3 regions of the Rhizobium sp. WSM409 genome follow, and region 2 is predicted to be linked to each of the others. Evidence: predicted binding sites of a transcription regulator. Region 2 holds the regulator's gene; each other region holds the start of a gene.
What was found. The regulator PhoB, encoded in region 2, activates phosphate uptake and scavenging genes when phosphate is short. The targets are predictions, from matches to a motif close to TGTCATNNANCTGTCAT.
Positions count from the first base shown of each region.

Region 1 (3,871 bases), 140 kb from region 2:
ACCTGGGACAGTTGCAGGAAAGATTGTCCGCCGCCTTCGGTGGACCCGCCGCCAAGCCGCATGAGAAGCGGATGGAGGCGGTCTTCGCACGACCGAACGCACCGGCACCCCGGGGCGCCGATGACCGCCAGGACGGACCTGCACCGACACGGCGCCTGCTGTTCTACTGGCTCGGCGGCGCCGGCCTTCTTGCCGCAACGATCCTGATGCTGCTTGCCCATGCCGGCGATCCGCTGCTGCTTTCGGGCGGTCTCGTCGTCCTTGGCCTGGCCGTCATCGCCAGTTATGCCCTGCTGATGGTTCGCTCGCGCAAGGCCGGGCAGCGCCCCGGTCAATCCATGCCGGATGAGAATGGCGGCGCAAAGCTGTTTGCCGACGTGCACGACGTGCTCGGCGACATCACGGTCAGCCGCACCATGGACCGGCGCATCATCTCCGCCAATGACACGTTTCGCCGCCTGACCGGGCGGCTGCGTCCGGAAGGAAAAACCTGCGAGGAGATCGGCCTTGCCTTCCGCCCCGGTTCGATACCGCATTGCTACGATGTCGAGATCTCGACGCCGGAAGGCCAGCGCATCTTCCTCTGGCGTGACGTCGTTACCCGCGACCCGGCGAACGGCCGCCTGCTGCTGCAAAGCGTTGCCCGCGACGTGACCGACGAGCGGCTGATCGCGCAGGGCCGCGAGGAAGCCCGCCAGAAGGCCGAATATAACAGCGCCGCGAAATCGAGGCTGCTTGCCACCGTCAGCCACGAGGTGCGCACGCCGCTTTCGGGCATCCTCGGCATGACGCATCTGATCGCGGAGACGCGGTTGACGCAGGAGCAGCAGAACTATCTCGCGAACATCCGCCAGTCCGGCCATGCATTGACGCAGCTCGTCGAGGATCTGCTCGATTTCTCCACCATCGAAGTCGGCCGCTTCGCGCTGCACCCGCGCTCGGAATCGCTGCGCAAGCTTCTGGAAAGCGTCGTCGAGATGCTCGCCCACCGGGCGCATGAAAAGGGTATCGAGATCGGCGCCACCGTGTCCTCCGACGTGCCCGAAAATATGAGCTTCGACCCGGCGCGGCTGCGCCAGGTTCTGTTCAACGTCATCGGCAATGCCGTGAAGTTCACCCAGGTTGGCGGCGTCTTCATCCGCGTGTCGCTCGACGACGACGACCTCTCGATCACCGTGACCGATAGCGGTCCCGGCATGACGACGGAGGAGCAGGCGCGCGTCTTCGGCGAGTTCGAGCAGGGCGGGAGCGTTGTCGACAAGAGCAGCGGGACCGGCCTCGGCCTTGCCATCTCCGCCCGCATCATGCGCGAATTCAACGGCGCGCTGACGGTTGCCAGCGAAAAGGGCCGAGGCAGCGAATTCACCATCTGCTTCCCTGTCGATATCGACAGCGAGCGCCCCGACCGGCGAAACACGCTGCTTTCAGGCAACAGCGTCGTGCTACTGGCGCCGGCAGGTGCGGCGCGCACCGCCATCGCCGAAACGATCACCACGCTCGGCGGCCTCTGCCATCTCGTCGGCGACGGCGAGACGGCGCGGGCAACGCTGCTCGAGCTGGCAAAGGGCGGGCGGCGGCCGACCGATATCATCATCGACCATCGGATGTCGGCGGAATTTTCCGCCCATCTTGCCGATCGCGCCGAAATCGCCGCCCTTGGCCTGCGCAAGGTCCTGCTCGTCAATCCGGAAGAGCGCAGCGCCCATCCGCTCGACCTCTTCGATGCCTGGCTGATCCGGCCGCTGCGCGAACAGTCGCTGATCGACGTGCTGCGCGGGCGCATGCGCGGCATGGAGAAGCGCGACGCGCTGAACGACAACCAGCCGGGCTTCGGCCTTTCGGTAGCGGAGACGCTGGTTGCCGCCAGCGGGCTCAGCATCCTGCTCGGCGAGGACGATCCGATCAATGCCATGCTGGTGCGCGTCGTCCTGGAAAAGGGCGGGCATAAGGTGCGCCATGTCGAGGATTTCGAGACCCTGCTCGACTACGCGCTCTGCGAGGCCAATGCCCGGCCCGATATCATTATCAGCGACCTCTCGATGCCTGGCGGCAACGGCATCGACATGCTGGGACGCCTGCGCGGCCATGAGCGGCGGCTCGATCTCGCCTCGGTGCCGGTGATCGTGCTGACGGCCGACAAGAGCGACGAATCGCGCCGCCAGGTCTTGCTCAACGGCGCCAACCGCGTCATGGTAAAGCCGGTCGATCCGGTGCGGCTGCTGACCGAAGTTCAAGCGGTTGCCGCCCTTTCCGCCCGCCGGGCAGAGGCGCGGTGAGCGCCTCGGGAACCGGCATGTTTCTTGCGCCTGGAAATTCAGAATGTCACTTTCCTGTCGTAGAGAAGTGTTTTATGGCGTCGATAAGCCGGCAACGGGAGAATCGTCATGTCCGCCATCGACATCCTGAATCGTGACACCACCGCGGAGGCTGCACCGCCCTCGACGGCTGTGCAGAAGGACGGCGATATCCTCGGCCGCATCGGCAATCTGGAGACCCGCCTTGCCCGCACGGCACGCGAGATCGATGCCGCCCAGGCCGTGCGCTACCGCGTCTTCGTCGACGAAATGAAGGCGCAGCTGCCGCTGGATGCGATGCGCCGACAGCGCGACGTCGACGCCTATGACGCTGTCTGCGACCATCTTCTGGTTCTCGACCGCTCGATCGAGGGCGACCCGGAAGACCAGATCGTCGGCACCTACAGGCTGTTGCGTCAAGATGTCGCCATCGCCAATGGCGGTTTTTACTCGGCTTCCGAATTCGAAATCGAGGGCCTCATCGCCAAACACCCGGACAAGCGCTTCATGGAACTCGGCCGCTCCTGCGTGCTGCCGGAATACCGCACCAAGCGCACCGTCGAGCTCCTGTGGCAGGGCAACTGGGCCTATGCGCTGAAACACGGCGTCAGCGCCATGTTCGGCTGCGCCTCGTTCCCCGGCGTCTATCTCGAAAGCCACGCGCTGGCACTGTCCTTCCTCTACCACAATGTGCTGGCGAAGAACGAATGGGCCATCGGGGCGCTGCCGCATCTGGCCCGCAACATGGACCTGATGCCGGTCGAAGCCATCAACCCGAAGCGGGCGCTGATGGCTCTGCCGCCGCTGATCAAGGGCTATCTCCGCCTCGGCGCGATGGTCGGCTCCAGCGCGGTCATCGATCATGCCTTCAACACGACCGACGTGCTGATCGTGCTGCCGATCTCCAGCATCTCGGACCGTTACCTGAATTATTACGGCGCCGATGCCGGCCGCTTCGCGAGCTAATTTAATTTGCGCAGACGATCATCTGCCTGTGAAAAGCCAATTCCAGCCTCTCCGATGGCGTGCCCTTAGAGCCTTTCCTGGTCAGATTGCAGCATTCTGCCGGAGCAGGTTTTCGTCAGGGCAGAGGCGATTGGCGAAGGGCATACCTCTTGGTACGTCCGAGCCGATCGCCTCTGATCCTGGCGGAAAGATGCCCGGCCCTTCGGGTTGGCTGAAACGGGCCGGCTGATCGACCGGCCGGCTTGGCCGTAGAGCTTGGCTACGACGCGCGCCGGCCGGTCGACCATCCGACTCCGTTTGAGCCAACAGAATGCTTCAATCTAACCCGGAAAGGCTCTAGTGATCGGATCGCCTTCTGGTGTCCGACGGGTTCTCTCCATACGCCGCCCGATAGGTTGCCGCAAAGCGGCCAAAGTGAAAGAATCCCCACTTCAAGCAGATGTCCCGCAACGGCTGCCGGTTTGAAGGATCGCGCAGATCCTCCCGGACCGCTTGCAAGCGGATCGTCCTGAGGTAGGCAGCCGGTGTGGTTCCCTTGAAGGCACGAAAACCGCTTTCAAGAGCGCGAATGGAAATGCCTGCCGCCTCCGCGACACTCTGCATCGTCAACG
Region 1 covers NZ_CM172794.1:49,585-53,455, reverse strand. The annotation lists gene AC25BC_RS00255 (PAS domain-containing hybrid sensor histidine kinase/response regulator) at 1-2,276, shown strand, start outside; gene olsB (l-ornithine N(alpha)-acyltransferase) at 2,385-3,260, shown strand; gene AC25BC_RS00245 (helix-turn-helix transcriptional regulator) at 3,597-3,871, opposite strand, start outside.
Region 1: a site for PhoB is predicted at 2,321-2,337, ahead of olsB (l-ornithine N(alpha)-acyltransferase). Genes of this name have one in related genera too.

Region 2 (3,871 bases):
GCAGGCCGCGCGTGTTTCGCAGCGCACCGCCATGTTCCACCTCGGCAATCTCGTCGAGGAGAACGACACCGACAAGATGTTCACCAATCCCGACGATCCGCGCACCCAGGACTATATCATGGGTCGCTTCGGCTGATTTTGGCGTCACCAAGCCTTTCCGTTATTCGAGGATAAAGCCCCATGGCATCGACACATATTTATTCTGCCTATGATGATGATCTGAAGTTCCTGTCCAGGCGGATTTCCGAAATGGGCGGCCTGGCCGAGCAGATGGTCGCCGAAGCCGTACGGGCGCTCGTCAACGGCGATACCGCGCTGGCGCAGAAGGTCATCTCCGACGATGTGATCCTCGATCACGCCGAACGCGAAATCGGCGACAAGGCGATCGTCACCATCGCCCGCCGCCAGCCGATGGCCGCGGACCTGCGCGAAATCATGGGTTCGATCCGCATCGCCGCCGATCTCGAACGCGTCGGCGACCTCGGCAAGAACACTGCCAAGCGCGTCATCGCCGTCCAAAGCACCGGCGTTCCCCGCAAGCTCGCCCGCGGCCTCGAGCATCTGTCCGAGCTGGCGCTCGTCCAGCTCAAGGAAGTGCTCGACGTCTACACCAATCGTTCCGCCGACAAGGCGAATGCGATCCGCGAACGCGACAACGAGATCGACGCGATGTACACCTCGCTGTTCCGCGAGCTCCTGACCTACATGATGGAAGATCCGCGCAACATCACCAGCTGCACGCATCTTCTCTTCTGCGCCAAGAACATCGAGCGCATCGGCGACCACGCCACCAACATCGCCGAGACGATCTATTACATGACGACAGGCGCGCAGCCGGAAGGCGATCGGCCGAAGGACGACAGCGCCAACACCGTCGGCGCGGTCACCGAATAACTGCCCACACCCCGCCGCTTGCGTGCGCGCCCGTCCGGGCGCGCAAAGAGGTCGCAGCCAATTTTTAAATTTGCGCAGGATGCATTGCTTAAATCACCCTGGTTTAAGGATCATGCGCGAGGAGACCGACACGCATGATCCCGAGAGTTGCAGTTGTTGAAGACGAGGAAGCCCTCAGCGTGCTTCTTCGCTACAATCTCGAAGCGGAAGGCTTCGAGGTCGATACCATCCTTCGTGGCGACGAAGCCGAAATGCGGCTTCAGGAGCGCACGCCCGATCTTCTCATCCTTGATTGGATGCTGCCCGGCGTCTCCGGCATCGAGCTCTGCCGGCGCCTGCGCATGCGGCCGGAGACCGAGCGTCTGCCGATCATCATGCTGACGGCGCGCGGCGAAGAGAGCGAGCGTGTCCGCGGATTGTCGACGGGCGCCGACGATTATGTCGTCAAGCCCTTTTCGACCCCCGAACTCGTTGCCCGCGTCAAGGCGATGCTGCGTCGCGCCCGTCCCGAGGTGCTGTCGACGGTGCTGAAATGCGGTGACATCGAGCTCGACCGTGAGACCCATCGCGTCCATCGCAAGACCCGCGAAGTCCGCCTCGGCCCCACCGAATTCCGCCTGCTGGAATTCCTGATGTCGTCGCCGGGCCGGGTCTTCTCCCGCTCACAGCTGTTGGATGGTGTCTGGGGCCACGATATCTATGTCGACGAGCGCACCGTCGACGTCCATGTCGGCCGCCTGCGCAAGGCGCTGAATTTCTCCAACATGCAGGACGTCATCCGCACCGTCCGCGGCGCCGGTTATTCGATGGAAGCCTGAGGGCTTTCATCTGAGCCTGCTGAGCCCTGGCAAAACCCGCGACGTCATCCTCGGCCTTGTGCCGAGGATCTGCGCACGCCAAATGAAGTATTTGAAAATAAAGTTTTTTCCCTCAAGTAGTTGAGGTGATCAGATGCTCGGCACAAGGCCGAGCATGACGGAGGGAAACCTGAGCTTCCATCCGCGCATAAAAAAACGGGCCACTCGGCCCGTTTTCTGCATTCTAACGATGGTCAGCCCGTTCAGCTGGCCCGCGCCGCTGCCCGGCGGCGTTCATTCACCGGCTGGTAGGCAAGCTTCTGGTGATAACCGCAATAGGGCGAATTGTCGGGGGACTCGCAGCCGCAGAAATGGAAGTCATCCTTCAGCGGATCGCCGACCGGCCACTTGCAGGTGCGTTCGGTCAGTTCCGTCAGGCCGAGGCGGCGGGAAATCGGCACCACCACATTGCCTCTCGGCACGTATTCCATTTCCTCGATCGTTTCGATCTCGATCTCTTCCTTCAGCATCGTCGCGCCCTGCTGGCGGGTGACGGTGCGGGTGGTGATGCGAGAGGCGAAGTTCGGCGCGCGCGGCGCCGATGTATTGCGCTTCGGCGTTCGCGCCGCGGTGTTGGTGCCGCCGGCCTTGGCACGGCCGGGAAGGCACAGCCGGTGCACTTTACCGATGACCGCGTTTCGGCTGACACCGCCAAGTTGTGCCGCGATCTGGCTCGCGCTCAGTCCTTCGGCCCAAAGCTTCTTGAGTTTCTCGACCCGCTCGTCTGTCCAGTTCATGCCCTGTCTCCACCTTTTGCGTTGGTGATGGCAGAATCCCTCACCGTTGTCCCGGGAGCTCCGAAACAAGAAACGCTTGATCAATTTTGGTGACTAGTTCCGCCGCATGCAGTCTAGTAATTGATCTTTAACCTAGTGTGAGCCTGACTCCGTGACAAGAGTCGCATGAATCCGGATGAATCGAATTCGTAGTTTTCCCCAACTTGCTGTCCCTGCGTGGCATTTCTGCAATAATGCCTGTTGAAGACTGAAAATGCCGCTGTACACCTGTGCTGCATACGCTAAGGGCGCCGTTTTGTTGACATTGCAGCGCGAAAAGGAAATAGTGCCACTCGCCGCCGCAAGGCGGCATTTTTGATTTTTCGGGCCTGGTTTCCTTAGCCGGAGTCATTGCCCGGCAACTTTGATGGAGATCGCGCCATGGCTGAAGCCGCGCCGCTTTATGACACCTATTCTCGTGCCCCGCTGCGGTTCGAGCGAGGCGAGGGCGTATGGCTGATCACCGAAACTGGCGAGCGATATCTCGATTTCGGCGCCGGCGTCGCCGTCACCTCCGTCGGCCACAGCAATCCGCATGTGGTCGGCGCACTGAAGGAGCAGGCAGACAAGGTCTGGCACCTGTCGAACATCTATGAGATCCCCGGCCAGGAGCGTCTGGCAAAACGGCTGACGGACGCTACCTTCGCCGACAAGGTGTTCTTCACCAATTCGGGCGCCGAGGCGCTCGAATGCGCGATCAAGACGGCGCGCCGCTACCAGTTTTCCAAGGGCCATCCCGAGCGCTTCCATATCATCACCTTCGAAGGCGCCTTCCACGGACGGACGCTGGCGACGATCGCCGCCGGTGGCCAGGAAAAATATCTCGAAGGTTTCGGCCCCAAGGCGCCGGGTTTCGATCAGGTGGCTTTCGGCGACATCGAAGCGGTCCGCGCCGCGATCACCGATGCCACGGCTGGCATCCTCATCGAGCCGGTGCAGGGCGAGGGCGGCGTCCGTCCTGCCACGCCTGAGTTCATGAAGGCGCTTCGCCAGCTCTGCGACGAGAACGGCCTGCTGTTGATCCTCGACGAAGTCCAGACCGGCGTCGGCCGCACCGGCAAGCTCTTCGCCCATGAATGGTCGGGCGTCACCCCCGACATCATGGCTGTCGCCAAGGGCATCGGCGGCGGTTTCCCGCTCGGCGCCTGCCTTGCCACATCAGAGGCCGCCTCCGGCATGAAGGCCGGTACGCATGGCTCGACCTATGGCGGCAATCCGCTTGCCATGGCCGTCGGCAGCGCCGTGCTCGACATCATCCTTGCCGATGGCTTCCTCCAGCAGGTGCGCGACGTAGCACTTGTCTTCCGCCAGGGCCTCGCCTCGCTGAAGGATCGTTATCCCGAT
Region 2 covers NZ_CM172794.1:184,887-188,757, forward strand. The annotation lists gene pstB (phosphate ABC transporter ATP-binding protein PstB) at 1-136, shown strand, start outside; gene phoU (phosphate signaling complex protein PhoU) at 181-894, shown strand; gene phoB (phosphate regulon transcriptional regulator PhoB) at 1,029-1,712, shown strand; gene AC25BC_RS00940 (GcrA family cell cycle regulator) at 1,955-2,488, opposite strand; gene AC25BC_RS00945 (aspartate aminotransferase family protein) at 2,909-3,871, shown strand, end outside.

Region 3 (3,871 bases), 2.1 Mb from region 2:
GCCTGTTGTTGCTGCTCTCCCGGTTGTGGCAATGCCGCCAGGATCGCCTTCAGCAGCGTCTGCGGCTGATAGTCGAGCCTGCTCGGCGTCAGGCCAAGCCTGACGACCACCAGATTGGCGGAAGGCACGATCGCCATGCTCTGCCCGTCATGGCCCGTCAACCAGAACGTATCCTCAGGCAGCCCGGCCTCAGCGCTCGAGCCGCGACCGGGTGCGAGCCAGGCCTGGCCCTGCGTATACCGCCCGTTCGAAGCCGCCGTCGGGGTGCGCATGGCGCCGACAAAACCCTCCGGCAACAGTCGCTGTCCGTTCCACACGCCGTCTTGCAGCAGGAACTGCCCAAAGCGCGCCCAGTCATGCGCCGTCGCATAAAGATAGGAGCTTCCGGCGAACGTGCCGCGCGCATCGAGTTCGAATACGGCGCTTGTCATGCCGAGCGGGGCAAACAACGCGTCGTGCGGATAGGAAAAAGCCGCCTGAGCATTGCCGACCCTGTCCATCCAGATGCGCGAGAGCAGCACGGCCGTGCCGCTAGAATAGCGGAAGCGTTGGCCGGGCGCTGCCTCCATCGGTGCATTGGCCGGCAGCGATACCATGTCGGTATCGAGATAGAGCATGCGCGTGACATCGGCGACGTCGCCATAGTCTTCGTTAAAGGCAAGGCCGCTCTCCATGCCGAGCAGATCGGAAACCTTGATTCTGGCGCGCGCATCGTTCTTCCACTGCGCCAACAGGTTATCATCGTCGAAGGAGACCTTGCCGCCAAGCATCAGCCGGCCGAGGACCGCCGCATTCACGGTCTTCGTCATCGACCAGCCGATCAACGGCGTCTTCGCCGAGAAGCCGGGGCCATAGGCCTCAGCGACGATGCGACCATTGCGCACCACCACGATCGCCCGCATTGCCGGGCCGGCAATTCCGGCATCGGCAAGCAGCGCGGCGATCTTCCCGTCCGCCGGATTGCCGGTCCCCTCGCCCTCCGGCCACAAGGCGTCATTCGCCTGCATTTTGGCCGGCGGATCGAAGGGCGCTGCCTTCGCAGCCGCCTCGAAATTGCCGTCCGGGACGCTCGTGCAGCCGAAAGCGCCGCGATAGAGCGCATAACTCGGCGCAAACAGTCCCATGAAGCGCGCCGTCACGCGATCGTTGTCGGGGTCGACGCTGACACGCACCAGCCGCAGTAGCGGATTTCCAGGCGCCTGGACGTCGTCATGGAGCACATCCTCCGCCTCCCGGCCGGCGATGAACACGTTGGAGCAGACGATCTTGGCGGCATAACCGTCGCCGACGCTGAGCAGTTCCGGTGGCCGGATGAACAGCCAGCCGGCCGCGGCGACGATGATGACTACGGGAAGGAGAGCAAGCGCCTTCATGATACGCAGGACAAATCGCATGGCATTCCTCCATGCCGGGAGAGAAGCAGGAATCACACGCGCCGGAAAGGGGCCGAAGCGAAGAAGGACCATCGTCCCGATCACTTTCCCAGGAGTGCCATTCCGGTCGCTCTCCGGAGGAGGCCGAAGCCTCCCAGGAACGGCTCCCCCACAGCCCGCGTCATCAAACTGTAGCAGAGGCGCGCTACACGCCCTGAACGCTAAAAAGGTGACAGACTCATGTCAGAATTTGCACCGGATGCCGGCTTCCGCAAGAACCGGAAACTCAAGGATGCCCTTCTCCGCCATAAGGCCTTTTCGAAGGATGGCTTTTCCGAGCGTCTCTTCGGCCTTCTTTTCTCCGGCCTCGTCTATCCGCAGATCTGGGAGGATCCGGATCTCGACATGCAGGCGATGGAGCTGAAGCCCAATCATCGCATCGTTACCATCGGCTCCGGCGGCTGCAACATGCTCGCCTATCTCTCCAAGGCGCCGGCCTCGATCGACGTCGTCGATCTCAACCCGCACCACATCGCGCTGAACCGCCTGAAGCTTGCCGCCTTCAAACATCTTCCAGGTCACGCCGATCTCGTCCGCTTCCTGGCAATGCCGAACGAGAAGTCGAACAGCCGTGCCTACGACCAGCATCTTGCCGCCCGCCTCGATGAGGCAACCCGCAGCTACTGGAACGGCCGCAAGTTCGGCCGCCGCCGCGTCACCGTTTTCGATCGCAACATTTACGAAACGGGTCTGCTCGGCCGCTTCATCGGCGCGGCCCACCTTCTTGCCCGCCTGCATGGCGTCAAACTGCGCGAGATGACCAAGACCCGCTCGATCCGCGAGCAGCGCCAGTTCTTCGACGAGCAGATCGCGCCGCTCTTCGAAAAGCCGGTCGTGCGCTGGATTACCGGCCGTAAGAGCTCGCTCTTCGGCCTCGGCATTCCGCCGCAGCAATATGACGAACTCGCAAGCCTTGCCGCCGATCATTCGATCGCACCGGTGCTGAAGCATCGCCTGGAAAAGCTCGCCTGTCATTTCCCGATGAGCGACAATTATTTCGCCTGGCAGGCCTTCGGCCGCCGTTACGGCACCGAAGCGGAGGGCCCGCTGCCGACCTATCTGAAGTCGGAGCACTATCAGGTGATCCGCGCCAATGTCGACCGCGTCAACGTTCACCACGCAAGCTTCACCGAGCTTCTGGCCCGCGAGCCGGCCGCCTCGCGTGACCGCTACATTCTGCTCGACGCGCAGGACTGGATGACGGACGAGCAGCTGAACGACGTCTGGACGGAAATCACCCGCACGGCGCGCGAAGGCGCCCGCGTGATCTTCCGCACCGCCGCCGAAAAGAGCATCATCGAAGGCCGCCTGGCTCCGGCGATCCGCGGCCAATGGGATTACTTCGAGGAAAAGTCGCGTGAACTGACTGCGCTCGATCGCTCGGCAATCTACGGCGGCTTCCACATCTACGGGAAGAAGGCGTGAGCAAGGTCGGTACTGAGACGGCAGGACAGAGCGACCAACATGCCAGCCTCATGGATGGCATGTACCGCTACCAGCGGCACATCTACGACCTGACCCGCAAATATTATCTTCTCGGCCGCGACAGCACGATCCGCAATCTCGACGTGGCCGAAGGCGGCAGCCTTCTGGAAGTCGGCTGCGGCACCGGGCGCAACATGGCCTTCGCCCACAGGCATTTCCCGACCGCCAAGCTGTTCGGCCTCGACATTTCCCAGGAGATGCTGATTTCGGCACGCAAGACCTTCGCCACCAAGGCGACGATCCCGGAATTCCGCGTCGCCGACGCCACGGCATTCACACCGCGTGAATTCGGCGTCAGCGGCTTCGACCGCATCCTGATCTCCTATGCCTTGTCGATGATCCCGGACTGGGAGCGCGCCGTCGATGCTTCGATCGCCGCACTCAATCCCGGCGGCCAACTGCACATTGTCGATTTCGGCCAGCAGGAAGGCTTGCCGGGCTGGTTCCGGCGCATGGTGCAGTCCTGGCTTGCGAAATTCCACGTCACGCCGCGCCCCGATCTGCGCGAGGTCCTGGAAGCGCAAGCCCATGAAAACAACGCGACATTGGTGTTCGATGCCGTCGGCGGCGGTTATGCCTGGCGGGCAGCTATTATCAGCAAGCGCTCATAATTCGCTTGAAACTAACCGATTTTTTACGTTGATATGGTGAAAAGAGGGTTATCCTCTGCTGACTCGTCTTTTTCGAAGGTCAGGTTGTGGGGCAAAGAGATCATTCGAGCTACGACGGGACGCCCATGCGCCGGCTTTTGTTTTGCGTTTTGCCCCTGGCCATCATGCTGGCCGGTTGCAGTTCCTCCGGTTATGACTACCTCGAAACGGCGTCGATCAAGCCGAAGCCGCGCTTCAAGGATACCGATCCGCAGGATTTCGGTCCGAAGCATCCGCAGCAGAACCAGGTCCACGGCATCGATATTTCCAAATGGCAAGGCGATATCGACTGGGGCACGGTGA
Region 3 covers NZ_CM172794.1:2,898,228-2,902,098, forward strand. The annotation lists gene AC25BC_RS14525 (serine hydrolase domain-containing protein) at 1-1,394, opposite strand, end outside; gene AC25BC_RS14530 (BtaA family protein) at 1,614-2,858, shown strand; gene AC25BC_RS14535 (class I SAM-dependent methyltransferase) at 2,855-3,529, shown strand; gene AC25BC_RS14540 (glycoside hydrolase family 25 protein) at 3,655-3,871, shown strand, end outside.
Region 3: a site for PhoB is predicted at 1,553-1,569, ahead of AC25BC_RS14530 (BtaA family protein). Genes of this name have one in related genera too.